DNA from 3 places in the Peribacillus sp. B-H-3 genome. Region 2 is predicted to be linked to each of the others. Evidence: riboswitches for the same ligand, from Rfam matches in the RefSeq annotation. Region 2 holds a riboswitch; each other region holds the start of a gene.

Region 1 (5,968 bases), 1.3 Mb from region 2:
TCAATCAGATCGTCTGCATTTTCAATGCCGATTGACAGCCTGACTAAATCCTCGCTTACACCAGATTGAATCAGTTCGTCTTTATTTAACTGCTGATGGGTTGTGCTGGCAGGATGGATGATTAAGCTTTTTGCGTCTCCAACATTTGCTACATGTGACCATAGCTGGATGGAGTTAATCAGCTTGGCTCCTGCTTCTCTTCCGCCTTCAATCCCAAAAATGACAATGGCCCCTGCTCCTCTTGGAAGGTATTTATCTGCCAGCTTCCTATCAGGGTGATCTCTATGCCCCGGGTGTGACACCCATGTTACGGCCGGATGGTTTTCTAAATAATCAATGATTTTTCCGGTATTGGATACGTGCTCTTTCATCCTTACATGCAGGGTTTCCAGCCCGAGAGTGAATTGAAAGGCGCTTTGGGGACTGAGTGACGGCCCTAGATCCCTTAGTAATTGAACACGTGCTTTCGTTATAAAAGCAGCAGGGCCTGCAGCATCACTGTATACGATATTTCCATAGCTTGGATCAGGTTCCGTAAACCCTGGGAAATCAGGGGAATTCCAATCGAATTTCCCGCCATCCACGATGATGCCCCCTAGTACAGTTCCATTGCCTAGCAGCCATTTTGTAGCAGAATGCACAATAATATCAGCACCATATTCAATTGGCTTGCACAAATAAGGCGTGGCAAAGGTATTATCCACAATAAGCGGAATTCCTGCTTCATGGGCAATTTCTGCTATTTTTTCAATATCTAGTACACGAAGGCTTGGATTGCCGATCGTTTCACCGAATATTGCCTTAGTCTTTGGTGTAATGGCTTTACGGAAGTTCTCCGGATCATCCGGTTTTACGAAGGTAACCTTGATTCCATACCTCGGAAGTGTATTGGCGAACAAGTTATATGTGCCTCCATATAAAGTTGAAGCTGATACAATTTCATCTCCCGCTGAAGCAATATTCAAGATGGCCAGTGTGATTGCAGCCATTCCGCTTGATACGGCAAGGGCCCCGATCCCGCCTTCGAGCAGTGCCGCTCTTTCTTCAAAAGCAGTAACAGTCGGATTATGGATTCTGGTGTAAATATACCCCGGTTCCTTCAGTCCAAATAAATTGGCTGCATGATCTGTATCTTTGAACAAATATGCATTGCTTTGATAAATAGGCAATGCCCTGGCTCCTGTAGCATCTTCCTTTAGCCCTCCGTGAATGCTCAAGGTTTCAAAACGATAATTTTTGTTTTCTGCCATTTTCCTTCTCCCCCAACTTTTTATGAATTCATGGCTCTGAGTCATCTGAAATCATTCCTGGAAGGTTAACGAGAAACAAAAAAGCCTCTTCAAAAAGAAGAGGCTTTGCTTTATCTCTCCTTATCTGCCAGAGCCGATACTCTGCTGGAATTAGCACCGTGTATGATATATACCGGTTGCCGGGCTTCGATGGGCCAGTCCCTCCGCCACTCTTGATAAGATTCAGTTAATTAATCAGAAAATTTTGCTTAATCAAAAATATAACATACCCTTATGTAAATAGTCAAATTTTATTTTGGCATATTTGCCCCTGTTACTCTTGCCATTTAACTCCGCTACAGACTGTCATTTTCCTTGCTTTGCCGACATTATTTCAAAGCCTTGCTGCATATTCTCCGATAATAACAGATAGTTTGACTTTATTTCCTAAGAAATAAGAAAAAGGGGGAAGCCATCATCGCGTACCGGATTCTTTTGACATCAGCCGCATCGCCCCTGGAGCATGTCATGCAGCAGATACAGGTTCCATACTAACGCCCCCATTGAAGGAGGACTGGCTCGATAGAGACTTAAACACATAAAGAAAAAGGTTGTTGCCAGCAAATAAATTCCTGCGGTAATGGAAAATACGGCTGCATATCCCCAATAGCTGCCCAATAATATGACAAGAGAGGCAGATACCGGACCCATGAATGCCCACCCCAGGTTAAAGGCCCATCTGGTTCATGGAATTTGCCAGCCTTTAGAACGGTTGCTGCAAGTGACATCATTAAAGACATCTGTATGGGGTTTCCTGCATTCATTAAAAGCCTGCCGGAATAAAAAGGCGATGCCGCTATCCATAATTGACGGGTATACGCTTTAAGCAATAAGAAAGGCAGGGAAAGCAGCTGCAGAATAACAACGGATTTAACTTCTCCAAAGCGTTTTACAAACCTTGATCCGAGAAGCATAGCTGCTGCCGCGGCTCCCTGTCCTGCCGAGAGAGCAATAGCAATCATGGAATTGGACACAAAAAAAACGGTCAGCAAAATATAAAGTGAGATAAGGAGACAAGGCCTGACTGTATGAAAATATTGCCGAGAAGCAGCATTCTGACCTTTTCGCTTAACAGCACAAAAAAAATTCTTGCCTGTTTGGGCAAGAATGGTGATGTTTGTTATATTTCTTTAAGTACATCGTATATATACGGGACAGAATGAAAGGCGTATATCTTTTTATCAAGCTTGCCTTCTTTAAAAACCAATAAGCAGGGAACACTTTCTACTTCATATTCAGCTGCAATATTCGCCATATAGTTTAAATTCATTTTGCCGCAGTCCAAATCCGGAAAAAGCTCCAGGGAAACGGCAAGAATTTTCGAGGCAACCTGGCAAGTCCCGCACATTGGAGTGTATAGGTATAAACAAAATGTCCGATTCCATTTTACGGAAGTATTTAACTGTTCTTCATTCCACTCTTGCATATTACTTAATTCATCCTTTGTTCTAAATACACGGGGTTTACCTCAATATCTGCTGCCAATAAAACAGTAGCAATATGATTCATCGGCGAAGCAGCAACTTCTTTATACATTCGGTCTATATAAAGATGGTAAGCCTCTGGCATTTCTTTTTTAAACTGTTTGCGCAGCTTTTCCCCTGATTCATCAGCATCCACTAAAATATAAACATCTTTCTCAGCCAGTTCATCAACAAGTTCATCAAGCCTTGTAATTGAAATGGTGCCGTTGGTGCAGATGATTTCCACTTCTTCCTTCAATACACTTTTCACTTTTCTTTTATCTGAAGTTCCCTCTACAATAATTACTTTATCAGGTTGTCCGAATTCCATGCAATCACCGCCGCTAAAGGATAAAGTGAACCTTCCATCAGCAGAGGGCTCTCTCATCCCCGCTGATGATCAGTTGAACGAATCGGGCTTTCAGGCAGGGTTTCTAAAATTCACTGCCCCCATACGGGACAGAAATGCGTACCCTGTTCATATAATAACCCAAAACAGAAAAAAAGTGTCCAAAGTGCTTTCTTTGTAAAAGGCTCTTTTCTTAAAGATTGTTGTTTTCCAATAAGTTCTGTGAGGCGATCCCCGTGTTAAGTCAGTTTGATTGGTGCGTTTAGTGCGAGACTCCTGCGGGATTAGCGGAACAGGTGAGCCCCCCGGAAAGCGAGCATCCTGGAGCGGAAATCAGCCACCTTGTTCCATTGCCGCAACGTTTACGAAAAAAGCACTGTAAAAAAATAGAGAAGGCAAGAAGCCTTCCCGTCATGCATTATCCTTCGTTTGTCATTTCATCATACTGCTCAGAAGTCATAAGGCTTTCCACTTCACTGCTGTCAGAAGGCTCAATAACAACCATCCATGCCTTTTCATAAGGTGAATCATTTACATACTCAGGGTTGTCATTTAGCTCTTCATTGACTTCTACCACTTTACCGCTGATTGGCGCATAAAGCTCAGAAACCGTTTTAACAGACTCTACGCTGCCGAATGGCTCATCTGCTTTCAGCTCGTCTCCCACTTCAGGAAGCTCAACAAAAACGATATCGCCCAATTCTGATTGTGCAAAATGTGTAATGCCAACGCGGACTTTGTCGCCTTCTGTTTTTACCCACTCGTGTTCCTCTGAATAACGAAGATCCTTTGGTGTTGCCATGGTATATCCCTCCAAGGTATGTAAAATTATGATCTATTATAGTATAAAATAGATTTCTCTGATTTGGTGCAAAAAACTTCTTCTATTGCCAAATCTTTTGGTATTCCTGTTCATTGAACCCGACTGTCACTTGATTTCCGTCTGAAGCAATCGGCCTTTTCAGCAGCATTCCGTCCGAGGCCAGAATATCCAGCTTTTCTGAGTCAGAAGCATCCTTAAGCTTGTCTTTTAAACCAAGCTCCCTGTATTTTTGGCCGCTTGTATTAAAAAACTTCTTTAATTCCAAGCCGCTTTTCAGGTAAAGCTCTTCAATCAGCTCCCTTGAAGGGGGATTTTCTGCTATATGGACAGCTTCATAAGCAACCTCATGATCATCCAGCCATTTTTTCGCATTTCTGCATGTGCCGCATTTTGGATACCAATAAAATATCAATCCCATGGTTTCACCACCTAACGATAGGATACCCGTTTTTAAGCATTAATTCAAAAAATAAGCTATGCTTCCAGCAAAAAAACAGCTGCCGGACATACAAAAGCAGGAATATCCATTTTGGATATCCCTGCGGCTCCGATTGCCATACTAATTAAAGCACATATTTTTCTGCGTCTAACAATTTCACTGAAGCTTCGCGTTTTTTAGCAATCACATTAACAGGATTATGCCTTGTTAATTTGCGCAGTGAAGAAAGCATGATGCGCAATGTATCGCCGGCTTCTACCGCAACCAGGGTTTCCTTCGCATGCTGCTCGATTTGATTGAATGACTCCTGGCAGAAAATTTGAGTATAAAGAAGCTTCTGCTGGTTCTTTTCTTCTCCGGATTGTGCAATAGCTTTTTCTGTACGAAGCACAACAGATTCCATGGCATATGCAAGAGAAGCAAGGTCAGCTATGTTAACCAGGATTTCTTGTTCTTGCTCAAGCTTGTTCCCAAACTTTTGTGCAGCAAGCCCTGCAGCCAGCAACCCGATTTTCTTAGCATTTTTCACTAGCAGCTTTTCTTGTGCCAGCGGCTCATCACCAGGTTCTTCCGGCATTAGCATCATCAGCTCTTCCTGCAGGCTTTGTGCTTTTTGAAGAAGAGGAAGCTCACCCTTGAAAGCTTTCTTTAAGAATGTGCCCGGAACCAGCAGGCGGTTAATTTCATTTGTTCCTTCAAAGATCCGGTTGATTCTGGAATCACGGTAAGCTCTTTCGATTTCATATTCCTGCATGAAACCATAGCCTCCGTGCAGCTGAACGCCTTCATCCACTACATAGTCAAGAACTTCTGATGCGAAAAATTTATTCAGTGAACACTCGATGGCATACTCTGCAATAGAATTTGCCACTTCCTTGCCGTCTTTTACCTGTTCGTCTGTAAGCTGGCTCATCCTGCTTTCGAATAGACCGACAGTACGGTAAACAGAGCTTTCTGCAGCATAAATCTTAGATGCCATTGTAGAAATTTTTTCTTTTGTTAAGTTAAAAGAAGAAATTGGCGTCTTGAATTGCTGGCGCTGGTTTGTATATGCTGCTGTAAGGGCAAGTGCGTGCTTGGAGGCTCCCACAGCTCCTACACCTAATTTATAACGTCCGATATTAAGGATGTTAAAGGCGATAACATGGCCTCTTCCTTCTTCACCCAGAAGGTTTTCAACAGGCACCTTGGCATCTTCCAAGATCAATGTGCGTGTTGATGAACTTTTGATGCCCATTTTCTTTTCTTCTGCGCCCGTAGAAACGCCTGGATATTCACGCTCTACGATGAAGGCAGAGAACTTTTCTCCATCAATCTTCGCATACACAACGAATACATCTGCAAAACCTGCATTAGTAATCCATTGCTTTTCTCCATTAAGGATATAATGTGTGCCTTCAGCATTCAATTTAGCCGTTGTTTTTGCGCCAAGTGCGTCAGAACCTGAACCTGGTTCAGTGAGTGCATATGCTGCAATTTTTTCTCCTGTTGCTAGTAATGGAAGGTATTTATGTTTTTGATTCTCATTTCCAAAAAGGACGATTGGCAGTGAACCGATTCCAACATGCGCTCCATGAGTGATGGAAAATCCGCCAGCACGGGAAA
Region 2 (5,968 bases):
CATTTGCGGTTCTTTTTGTTTTTATCTATCATTAGAATACCATAAGACCACTGCCCTGTCACGAATACACCATGAGCTGTATTTTAAGGCGGCAAGCTTTAGTATACTTACATAGAGGGGACTGCATATTAAAAAATCTCCAAAATCGGCTGCGATTCTATCGGATGTATTCACTAAAAGAGATGTGAGATGCTTACACAGAGAGGATGAAATATAATGTTAATGCAAGGGAGCATTGTATCGCTTCAAATAGGAAAACCGCAGGATGAGGTATTCAGCGGAATGAATATCAAAACAGCCATAAAAAAACTGAAAACAGAAAAAGCGCAACTCGGTGTAAATGGATTTTCCGGGGACGGAGTAGGCAATCCGGTGTACCATGGCGGACCTGAACGCGCTGTATGCTTTTACCCTGCAGAACACTATTCCCGATGGGAGGAAGAATTCCAGAAAACCATTACGATGCCTGCTTTTGGGGAAAATCTGACCGTTCATGGAATGAAGGAAGAAGAAGTATGCATCGGTGATATTTTCAGAATTGGCAGCAGTGCTGCAGTCCAGGTAACACAAGGAAGGGTGCCATGCTCCACGATTTCTTATTTCAATAAAGAACCTCAATTCTTAAAGCGCATTTTGGACACGTGCTATACAGGTTATTTTGCAAAAATGATTGATGCTGGCACAATCAATCAAAATGATGATATAACTTTACTGCACCGCGCACAAAAGCCAATTACCGTGTTAAAGGCATCCAGAATCCTTCTGCACCAGGAGGGAGGCTTGGCAGCCGCAGAGGAACTGATTTCCGCAGAAGGACTTGCAGAAGACTGGAAGAAAAAGCTGAAAAAAAGGCTTTCTTAATATTCCTCTAAGATAAAGTTTGTTTAAGGGACAAGAGCTCAGCGATTCCGTTAAAATCAGTGAGCTCTTATAACACCTTGAATTTTTTTAATTCTTTTTGCAATGGGCAGTAACACATACCGTTAATTGAGGGCGGATTTTCTTGAACTTAACAGAGATGCTGCGGAATCCGGCATGAAAGAGTGCTTGTTCAATTTCTATGGCATGAGACAGGGCTTTTTCCCGGGAAGCGTCTTCCTCTCTTGGCTGTACAGTGATGGCGATGGTTCCTCCATCCTTCATCAAATGGTGAATCCTGATTAATTCCTTCTTGGGATTTTTCCAAAGGGGATAGTTATTAACAGAAAAAACCTTGTCGTATCTGTATAAATCCTGTTTGAAATCTGACACATCCCCGCTGTATAGCTGAAGCCTTCCTTCTTCTGCATTTTTTGAATTTCTCTTTTCTGCTTCCTTAGTCATGGACACTGAGACATCAATTCCATCTATTTTCACATTATGGTGCCTGCGAAAAATTTCCTTTATCGCATATCCTGGCCCAAATCCAATCTCAAGAAGATAATCCCCGGGCTTTATATTCAATAGGTCAATGGTCCAGCGGTTAATCCTGCGGTTTTCGAACAGCATTATTTTTCCGGCAAGCCTTCCTAATAGTCCGTCTGGCCTGCGGAATTGCTTAGCTAAAATTTCAATCAAAAAAATGCCTCCTTTCTCCTTGCAATTATAGTTTTGTTATTCACTTCTGCAGCTTTTGGTAAACATGGTGCTGATTTTTTTAGTTTTTTTGTCTTTAATACTTCCCCTGATGTGCTCACAGGGATAGTAAGGTTAAGCGATGGCCAGAAGCAGAAAAGAGCAGGAGCGGGTATAGTGCCTGGTTTTTTAGAAGGATATACATACTATTTTCCATAAAGCCTTGAAATTGGCTGCTTAATCATGTAAATTAAATGTAATTAATTTTTTTGAATATTAAAATTACATATCTTATCGAGAGAGGTGGAGGGACTGGCCCCATGAAGCCTCAGCAACCGGCATATTGCCATGGTGCTAAATCCAGCAAGCAGAAGCTTGATAGATGAGGAGAATGTTTGAAACAGGCCTTCTTCCAAGAAGGCCTGTTTTTATTTTATTTTCGAAGACCATTGTTATGGTTCATTGCAAATTCCTGCACTTTATTATTGGAATGGATGGGCTTGATTCACGGGGGAGCAGCGCGTCCTCGGAAGTCTTCCAACCTTTAGCGGAGAGCAACAGCCAAGTATACAGTAAGCACTTATTAATTACACACAAATATTGAAAGAAGGTGTCATATGGATTTCCGGAGCGAGCTGAAAAAACGGGTGCTTATCGGGGAGGGAGCCATGGGAACATTGCTGTATTCCCATGGAATTGATCATTGCTATGAGGAGCTTAATTCTACTGAACCCGGCCAAATAGAAACTATTCACAGGGCCTATTTAGAAGCTGGGGCCGATATTCTGCAATCCAATACCTACGGTGCAAACTATCATAAACTGAAGCGGTACGGCCTTGAAGATGAAGTAAGCACCATTAATCGCAATGGAGTTGCAATCGCAAGGAAGGCCTCGGAAGGAAAAGCATTTGTATTTGGAACGATTGGGGCTTTGCGGAGCATAAGGAAAAATGATCTTAGCATGGAGGAGATAAAACGCAGCTTTCGTGAGCAGCTTTACAGTATTCTTATGGAAGGGCCTGATGGTCTGATTCTTGAAACTTTTTATGACCTCGAAGAGCTGGAAACCGTGCTGCCGATTGCCAGGAAAGAAACAGATCTTCCTATCATCTCCAATGTTACATTGCATGAAATTGGATACATGCAAAACGGCATTCATTTAAATGAAGCATTTCAAAGAATTGAACAGCTGGGTGCTGATGTTGCAGGCATAAACTGCAGGCTTGGACCGCATCATATGATCCGCTCCCTAGAAGAAGTTCCCCTTATGAAGAGCACGCCGATATCCGTTTATCCGAATGCAAGCCTCCCCGAATATATCGATGGCAGGCTGATATATGAAGCCGTGCCGGAATACTTTGGCTCAAGTGCCTTAAAGCTCAGGGAACAGGGGGCAGCAGTAATTGGCGGATGCTGCGGAACAACTCCACTTCATATTGCGGAAGTAAAAAAGAAGCTTGGCATTATCCCTCCTGTTACACAAAAAGAAATTAAGGCCAGAAAGATAGAAATCATCGAGATAACTGATGATAAAACACCAGCACTGCACCAGCTGGCTAAAAGAAAACGGACGGTTCTCGTTGAGCTTGACCCGCCAAAGAAGCTCGGAATTGAACCTTTTATGAATGGAGCTAAGGCACTTTTGGATGCAGGTGCTGATTCCGTTACCCTTGCTGACAACTCGCTCGCAACGCCGAGAATAAGCAATGCAGCTCTTGGTGTAATGCTGAAAAACCAGATGGGGGCCAATCCGCTGATACATCTGACCTGCAGGGACAGAAACCTGATTGGCCTGCAGTCTCATTTGATGGGACTCCAAACGCTGGGGCTGAATGAACTGCTTGTTGTGACTGGCGATCCGTCCAAAATTGGCGATTTTCCGGGAGCTACTTCTGTTTATGACCTTTCTTCTTTCGATTTGATCAGCCTCGTCAAGCAGTTCAATGAGGGTTTATCGTTTTCGGGGCAAAGCCTTGGGCAGCAATCCCATTTTAAAATTGCTGCAGCATTTAACCCTAACGTTAAGTATCTCGACAAAGCTGTACAAAGAATGGAAAAGAAAATTATCTGCGGCGCACAATCCTTCCTGACACAGCCGATTTATTCCGTAAACCAGATGGAAGAAGTATATGAAGCGACCAAACATCTTGATACACCTGTTTTTGCAGGCATCATGCCGCTGACAAGTGCCAGAAATGCTGAATTTATTCATAATGAAATACCGGGCATTACACTCCCGGATGATGTGCGCCGTGCCATGGCTGCTGCCGGCAGCAATCCGCTGCTTGCCAGGAATGAGGGGCTTGCCATTGCTAAATCTTTGGCAGATGCGGCGATGGCTAAGTTTCAAGGAATTTATTTAATTACTCCGTTTATGAGGTATGAAATGACAGCAATGCTGACTGAATATATCAGGAAGACGGATAGTATGAAAATGGCAGAGGTGACAGCATATGAGTGAAAATCTGATAGTAAGGCAGATGAAAAAGAAAATATTGATCCTGGACGGTGCAATGGGAACGATGATTCAAGCTGAAAACCTCACCGAAGCTGATTTTGGCGGTGAAGAGTATGATGGATGCAATGAATATCTTTCGCTTGCAGCCCCAGAGATTATTTTGTCCATTCATGAAGCTTATTTAAAAGCAGGGGCAGATATTATTGAAACCAACAGCTTTGGGGCTTCTAGCATTGTTTTGGAGGAATACGGGCTCGAAAGTATGGCTTATGAACTGAATAAAGCTTCAGCAAGGCTGGCAAGAGCAGCATGTGATAAATTTTCTACAGTCAGCTGGCCGCGGTTTGCGGCAGGCTCGATGGGTCCAACCACCAAAACCCTTTCCGTTACAGGCGGGACGGGTTTTGATGAATTATCTTCCTCTTATGAAGAGCAGGCAAGAGGTTTGCTGGACGGAGGGGCAGATCTGCTTCTAGTCGAAACCTGTCAGGATATGCTGAATGTTAAGGCCGCTTTTTTAGGAATTAAATCAGCCTTTAAGAAATCAGGAAGAACGGTGCCAATCATCATTTCCGGAACGATCGAACCGATGGGAACAACGCTCGCGGGGCAATCCATCGAAGCGTTTTATTTATCCTGTGAGCATATGGACCCGCTGGCAGTCGGGCTGAATTGTGCAACAGGGCCGGAGTTTATGATTGACCATATCCGCACACTTTCAGGGCTGTCTCACCATGCAGTAAGCTGCTATCCGAATGCCGGGCTGCCGGATGAAGAAGGCCATTATCATGAATCGCCAGTTTCCCTGGCGGAAAAAATGAAGCAATTTGCTCAAAAGGGCTGGGTCAATATTATTGGCGGCTGCTGCGGTACTACACCAGCCCATATTGAGGCCCTGTCTGTCGCCTTAAAGGATGTACTGCCAAGAGTCCTTCCAGAAAACACCCACAATCACGCAATTACTGGCATAGAGCCTCTCATATACGATGAAACGATGAGGCCGCTATTTGTCGGGGAGAGGACAAATGTGATAGGATCCCGCAAATTCAAAGAGCTGATACGTGATAAGAAATATGAGCAGGCGGCAGAGGTTGCGAGAGCACAAGTGAAAAAGGGCGCCCATGTGATTGATATCTGCCTGGCAGACCCAGATGGTGACGAGTTCGGGGATATGAAGGAATTTGTCAGGGAGACTGTGAAGAAGGTTAAGGTACCCTTAGTTATAGATACTACAGATGAAGCCGTTCTTGAGCAGGCATTGAAGAACTCACAGGGAAAAAGCATCATCAATTCAATTAATCTTGAAGATGGTGAAGATCGATTTGAAAGAATCACCCCATACATTCATCAATACGGTGCGGCCGTAGTTGTGGGGACAATTGATGAAAAGGGAATGGCAATTGATGTGAAAAGAAAACTTGAAATTGCCGGCAGGTCCATGGATTTGCTTATTAATAAATATAAAATCAATCCAAAGGATATCATCTTTGACCCGCTCGTTTTTCCCGTCGGCACTGGTGATGAGCAGTACCTGGGCTCTTGCTCCGAAACGGTTAAAGGCATCCAGAGCATCAAGGAAAAATATCCGCAATGCCAGACGATCCTGGGCATTTCCAATGTTTCTTTTGGCTTGCCGGCAAGGGGGCGGGAAATCCTTAATGCTGTATTTTTATATCACTGCACAAAAGCAGGGTTGGACTATGCGATTGTCAACACGGAAAAATTAGAGCGTTTTGCTTCTATCCCCAAGGAAGAGGTTCGCCTTGCAGAGGAACTGCTTTTTAATACCTCGAAAGAAGCATTAGCCGCTTTCACAGAGTTTTACCGCGGAAAGAAAACGGAGAGGAAAGTCAGCGCTGCATCGCTTCCGCTGCATGAAAGGCTTGCAAACTACATTATAGAGGGAACAAAAGAGGGTCTTTTGGCTGATCTTGACATCGCCCTGAAAGAGGGCA
Region 3 (5,968 bases), 590 kb from region 2:
AATCATTTTGGTCATTAATTGTTATCGAATCTTAAATCTATTTTTTCGATGTTCTTTTCGAAGAGGTGCTGTTTCGAACAATCTCTTCTCCTCTTTTGTTTCTGGTATTATTTTAGGAACAGGTATGGATGAGCCAGTTTGATCAACAGCAACCATTGTAAGAAAAGATTCTGTAGTCAATGTTTTTTTATCTGATAACAAGTCAGTTGAGAATACCCTAACATAAACTTCCATCGAAGAGCGTCCCGTTGAAGTAACGAAGGCTTCTAAACTAAGAGCATCTCCCACGGTAGCAGAGGTTAAAAAATCTACCGAATCTATTGAAGCTGTCACGACCACATTATTACAGTGCTTCATAGCCGCTAATGCTGCAATTTCATCAATATAAGCTAACACCTTACCGCCAAAAATGGTTTGCATATGATTGGTATCTGGCGGCAGGACCAGTCTTGTTTGAATTGTTCTTGAGCGTCCCGCTGAATAGGCTTTTTCCATTGATAGACCCCTCTTTTAAAATTCTTTATGAATATCCGGCGTGGTTATGAAGGAGTATGCACCCTTTTTTAATATAGCCTCCTTTTCACTTCTCACTATTTGACAAGCAAACTCTCTCTTGTTTGTTTCGCTGCTTCAACCATAATTTTAAGCGCTTCTACCGTCTCACTAATTCCCCGGGTCTTCAATCCACAATCAGGGTTAATCCAACATTGTTTTGAGTCAAGCACTTTAAGGGCCCGATTAATATGATTTCTTATTTCACTAATCTCGGGCACTCGGGGACTATGAATATCATAGACGCCAAGTCCGATCCCCTTGTCATACGTATTTTCTTCAAATACTTGAATCAATTCACCATGGCTTCTTGAGGTTTCAATTGAAATGACATCTGCATCAAGTGCACGAATGGTATCCATAATATCTTCAAAGTTTGAGTAACACATATGAGTATGAATTTGGGTTTCGTTTTTGACAAACGCTGTGGCAAGTTTAAAAGCATAAACCGCAGCATGAAGATAGTCATCCCATTTTACCTGTTTTAATGGCAGTCCTTCTCTCAGAGCTGGTTCATCCACTTGGATCATATGGATTCCACTTCTCTCTAGAATTTCCACTTCTTTTTGAAGAGTAAGAGCGATTTGATTGGCGACTTCATCGCGTGGAATATCTTCTCTTACAAATGACCAATTCAATATGGTGACGGGTCCCGTCAGCATTCCTTTCACGGGTTTGTCTGTTAGTGACTGGGCATACAAGGTTTCTTTAAGCGTCATTGGTTCACGATAAGACACATCACCATAAATAACTGGAGGTTTTACACAACGAGATCCATAGGATTGAACCCATCCTAATGTGGTCATTTGAAATCCATCCAGTTTTTCACCAAAATACTCAACCATATCTGTACGTTCAAATTCACCATGGACAAAGACGTCTAATCCAATTTTTTCTTGGATGTTAATCCACCGATGAATTTCTTCTTTAATAAAGCTATCATATTGATGATTACTTATTTCCCCCTTCCGACACTGTAAACGGTGTTTTTTCACTGCTTGAGTTTGAGGAAAACTGCCAATCGTTGTGGTTGGCAGAAGAGGAAGTTGAAAAAACTTCTCTTGAATGATTTGGCGTTCCTGAAATGATGCCTTGCGTTCTATTTTTAATGTTTGTGACTTCGCCATGTTTTCGTTAACTTCCAGCCTATTTTTTGATGACAGCTCATTTAACAACAAGATCGCATTCTGACTGGATGAGATCTCTTCTTGGATACTGTCTTTTCCGTTTTGTATCCCTTTCATTAAAATATTCACTTCACTTAATTTCTCATCAGCAAATGATAAGGCTTCCTTCAATATCACTTCAAGACCTACTTCATTTTTCACTGTCACAGGTGTGTGCAGCAGGCTTGAAGATGGCTGTATAATCAACTGTTCTTTAGAAACATAGGACTCAATTTCTTTTAAAAGGGAAAATTTTTTATCAAGATCTGCACGCCAGATGTTTCGGCCATTGATGACTCCAGCTGCGAGTACCTTGTCTTTCGGGAAACCATACATCTGTATAGAAGTGAGATTCTGTCCATTGTCATGTACAAAATCAAGTCCAATTCCCTGAACAGGCAGGGAAATGACTTCTTCGTAATGGTCGATACCTTCAAAGTAGGTTTGTAAGATCACCCGTATATCAGGTGCTGCTTTATGTAATCTGGCATAAACATGATGAAATAACGCAACCTCTTCTTTAGATAGGGTCGTAGACAAAATAGGCTCATCGATTTGTATCCACTGTACACCTTCTTCTTGTAATTCACGGAGTACCTCCGAATAAAGGGGGATAAATGACTCAATGACCGTTTTAAACTCATCCTTGTTATAACCTTTTGAAAGTTTTACAAATGTAACAGGCCCTAGTATCACAGGTTTACCTTCAATATCTAATTTTTGTTTGGCTTCTCTATAGAAATGGAGAGGTCGATTATCAACAAGAGCAGGTACTGCATCTTCAAGCTCCGGAACAATATAGTGATAGTTGGTATTAAACCATTTGGTCATTTCAGAAGCAACGGCCTCTTTTGTCCCTCGTGCGATATCAAAGTATGTTTTAAGCGGTACTTTCCCCCCACTGTATTCAAATCGCTTGGGAACTAACCCGAACATCATAGCCGTATCGAGCACATGATCATACAGGCTAAAGTCACCAACAGGAATAAGATCAATGCCTTTTTCTTTTTGTTTACACAGATGGTTAAGACGAATACCCTCTATTTGTGCCAAGAAATCCTCTTGTTCGAGTTTCCCAGCCCAAAACCGTTCAATCACTCTTTTCCACTCCCTATTTTCACCGATTCTTGGATAACCTAAATTAGAACTTTTAACCTTGCTCATCTTTTAAACACAACTCCTTCTTATATGAATTTGACCTCAACTAAAAAAATCTCCCTATTAGTAGAAAAGGGAGATTTTTACGCATCGTTAACTAGAGTTGAGACCTTCTGGTTTTCTCAACACGTATAATCACTTCCCTATCGTCCGTAGAGTACAAGTGCATACAACAGGCAGGTTTCCTGACTTAGAATCATCGCTCTTATCACCTTCCCATTTCATTCCAGAAACAGTGGTAAACGGATAAGTCGCTCTCCTTTACAGTGGCGGGACCGTGCCGGAATTTCACCGGACTTCCCTTTTAAGCTGAGCAAGACTTTGCACAGCACCTGATGCATTCTTTATTAAGTTTTTATGGGAAAATAACGGAATCAAAATCCTGTAGTAAAAAATAAAAACCTTTTCATTTATAAATAGAGAGGCCTTATTTGCCAGTAACCTCTCTTATTTCTCAAAGCCTCAATCGCTTTGCAGGAACTAGCCCCTTCTCCAATAAGACAAATTGAATGGTTGCCTGGCTTCAAACGGGCCAGTCCCTCCACCTCTCTGAATAAGAGTTTAAACATCTTTTCGTCATCTAATTAATTAGAAATATTAGCATTGCAAAAAGATTCTGTCAAATTAAGATTGTATTTCCTCTTGGGGTACCGCCGACATTTTCAAATAATATGCAACTAACCTGCTAGTTTGGCTGAATAAACTCTTGTAAATATAATACCATAAAAAGTAAATTTAACCTCGTCCCATTTAAAAGACAACACTCTTTACGAAAAAGCCTATTTGAATGTTATTCAACAAAGCTAAAGTGTGCAGAATGCCAGGAAAATTTAAGGTGGAAAGTCGTTAAGCTCCCAATATGTAATTCAGTCTATATGGTGATAATGCTATATCGTTTTCTAGGGTTCCTAGAATAATAAACCCCTATCTGAGAGATAATATGCAACTGACATAATTTGCGTCCTATACAGGGATGATTAACCATCTCTGGGCTTTATCCCTTTTCTTTTACAGATTTATGCAGAGCATTCCATGAAGTTTACAGTATGCAAAAAAAAGAAAGCCGGTTGCTATCAAACAGATAGCGAAACGGCTTTCTTACATGTAATTAGTTGCGGATGAGGTAATCGAATGCGCCTAAAGCTGCAGTCGCACCTGATCCCATAGAAATAATAATCTGTTTATATGCACTATTTGTACAGTCGCCTGCAGCAAACACTCCATCTAGGTTTGTAGCACCTTGCTTATCAACAACAATTTCACCGAAGCGAGTGAGTTCAACGGCATCGCCTAGCCAGTCGGTATTTGGCACAAGGCCAATCTGAACAAACACACCTTCTAATTCAACCCGCTGAACGGTTCCTGTATCCCGCTCAATGTAGGAAATGCCGTTTACTTTATCAGTTCCGGTAATCTCTTTTGTTTGAACATTTTTTAGAACTGTTACATTAGGCAGGCTGTAAAGTCGTTCTTGCAGTACAGCATCAGCCTTCAGTTCTGGCATAAATTCAAGAACAGTTACATGTTTCACGATGCCTGCGAGGTCAATTGCCGCTTCAATGCCGGAATTTCCCCCGCCGATAACCGCCACATGCTTTCCTGCAAAAAGCGGACCATCACAATGCGGACAATATGCTACACCTTTATTCTTGAACTCTTCTTCACCTGGTACGCCAACTTTGCGCCAGCGGGCACCCGTTGAAAGGATTACGGTTTTACTCTTCAGGACAGCACCGTTATCTAGTTCAAGTTCGACGAGGTCCTTCTTTTCTAACCGCTTGGCACGCTGCAGGTTCAATATATCAATGCCATACTCTTTAACATGTTCCTCAAGACTTGCGACAAGCTTAGGACCTTCAGTATATTTTGTACTTATAAAGTTCTCAATGCCCAAGGTGTCCATAACTTGGCCGCCAAAACGTTCAGCAACAATGCCTGTGCGAATGCCTTTGCGGGCTGCATAGATTGCTGCACTTGCACCGGCAGGTCCGCCTCCAACAACCAGGACATCGTATGGATCCTTATTAGCAAGCTCTCGTGCATCAGGACCATTTCCCATCTTCGCAAGGATTTCCTCAAGTGTCATACGCCCGCTGCCGAAAGATTCTCCATTCAGAAAAACAGTTGGCACAGCCATTATGTCTTTGCTTTCAACTTCATCCTTAAATACAGCGCCGTCAATCATGGTATGGGTAATGCCAGGATTGAGAATGCTCATTAAATTCAGTGCCTGAACAACATCAGGACAGTTGTGGCAGCTCAGACTGATGTAAGATTCAAAGTGATATTCACCCTTAATGTTTTTAACTTGATCACTTACCTTTTGATCAATCTTAGGAGGCCTGCCGCTGACCTGCAGCAGCGCCAGCACTAATGAAGTAAATTCATGTCCTAAAGGAATGCCAGCAAAGGTAACACCTGTGTCTTCGCCAATACGGTTTACGCTAAAGCTCGGTGTTCTCTCCAGTTGTGTTTTCTCTATTTGAATGTTGTTTGAAATGCTAGCCAATTCATCTGCTAAGGCCAACATGTCGCTGGATACTGCATCTGATCCAGCGCTGACTTTTAGCAGGATATCGCCTTCTAGCAATTCAAGATATTGGGCTAACTGTGCTTTTATATCTGCATCTAGTAACATTATCTAAGCTCCTTAAATTTTTCCTACAAGGTCAAGGCTTGGCTTAAGTGTTGCAGCTCCTTCTTGCCATTTAGCCGGACAAACTTCACCCGGATTGTTACGGACATACTGTGCTGCTTTAATCTTGTTAACAAGAGTGCTTGCGTCACGTCCAATACCGTCTGCATTAATTTCAACTGTTTGAATGATGCCGTCTGGATCAATGATAAAAGTACCGCGATCGGCAAGGCCTTCCTCTTCGTTTAATACATCGAAGTTGCGGGAAATCTTTTGTGAAGGGTCGCCGATCATAATATATTTAATTTTGCCGATAGCTTCTGAGTGATCGTGCCATGCTTTATGGGTAAAGTGTGTATCCGTTGATACGGAATATACTTCCACGCCAAGTTCTTTCAGAGTTGCATATTCGTTTTGCAGGTCTTCTAGTTCAGTCGGGCATACAAATGTAAAATCT

Evidence for each region. Region 2 has a riboswitch for S-adenosylmethionine ahead of ACN6MY_RS15815 (bifunctional homocysteine S-methyltransferase/methylenetetrahydrofolate reductase). Riboswitches for the same ligand answer to the same signal wherever they lie in the genome.
Region 1: linked by a shared signal. The riboswitch ahead of ACN6MY_RS22490 (O-acetylhomoserine aminocarboxypropyltransferase/cysteine synthase family protein) and the one ahead of ACN6MY_RS15815 (bifunctional homocysteine S-methyltransferase/methylenetetrahydrofolate reductase) in region 2 are both predicted to bind S-adenosylmethionine.
Region 3: linked by a shared signal. The riboswitch ahead of metE (5-methyltetrahydropteroyltriglutamate--homocysteine S-methyltransferase) and the one ahead of ACN6MY_RS15815 (bifunctional homocysteine S-methyltransferase/methylenetetrahydrofolate reductase) in region 2 are both predicted to bind S-adenosylmethionine.

What each region holds. Positions count from the first base shown of each region.
Region 1 covers NZ_CP183879.1:4,502,911-4,508,878, forward strand. Annotated here, with positions in the region: gene ACN6MY_RS22490 (O-acetylhomoserine aminocarboxypropyltransferase/cysteine synthase family protein) at 1-1,250, opposite strand, end outside; SAM riboswitch class I at 1,368-1,472, opposite strand; gene ACN6MY_RS22495 (hypothetical protein) at 1,820-2,251, opposite strand; gene ACN6MY_RS22500 (thioredoxin family protein) at 2,410-2,715, opposite strand; gene ACN6MY_RS22505 (toprim domain-containing protein) at 2,721-3,083, opposite strand; gene gcvH (glycine cleavage system protein GcvH) at 3,520-3,903, opposite strand; gene ACN6MY_RS22515 (arsenate reductase family protein) at 3,986-4,342, opposite strand; gene ACN6MY_RS22520 (acyl-CoA dehydrogenase family protein) at 4,488-5,968, opposite strand, start outside.
Region 2 covers NZ_CP183879.1:3,186,538-3,192,505, reverse strand. Annotated here, with positions in the region: gene ACN6MY_RS15825 (MOSC domain-containing protein) at 217-861, shown strand; gene ACN6MY_RS15820 (class I SAM-dependent methyltransferase) at 949-1,557, opposite strand; SAM riboswitch class I at 1,843-1,943, shown strand; gene ACN6MY_RS15815 (bifunctional homocysteine S-methyltransferase/methylenetetrahydrofolate reductase) at 2,172-4,016, shown strand; gene metH (methionine synthase) at 4,009-5,968, shown strand, end outside.
Region 3 covers NZ_CP183879.1:2,597,752-2,603,719, reverse strand. Annotated here, with positions in the region: gene ACN6MY_RS12915 (acyl-CoA thioesterase) at 22-495, opposite strand; gene metE (5-methyltetrahydropteroyltriglutamate--homocysteine S-methyltransferase) at 591-2,882, opposite strand; cobalamin riboswitch at 3,034-3,227, opposite strand; SAM riboswitch class I at 3,321-3,436, opposite strand; gene ahpF (alkyl hydroperoxide reductase subunit F) at 3,985-5,514, opposite strand; gene ahpC (alkyl hydroperoxide reductase subunit C) at 5,527-5,968, opposite strand, start outside.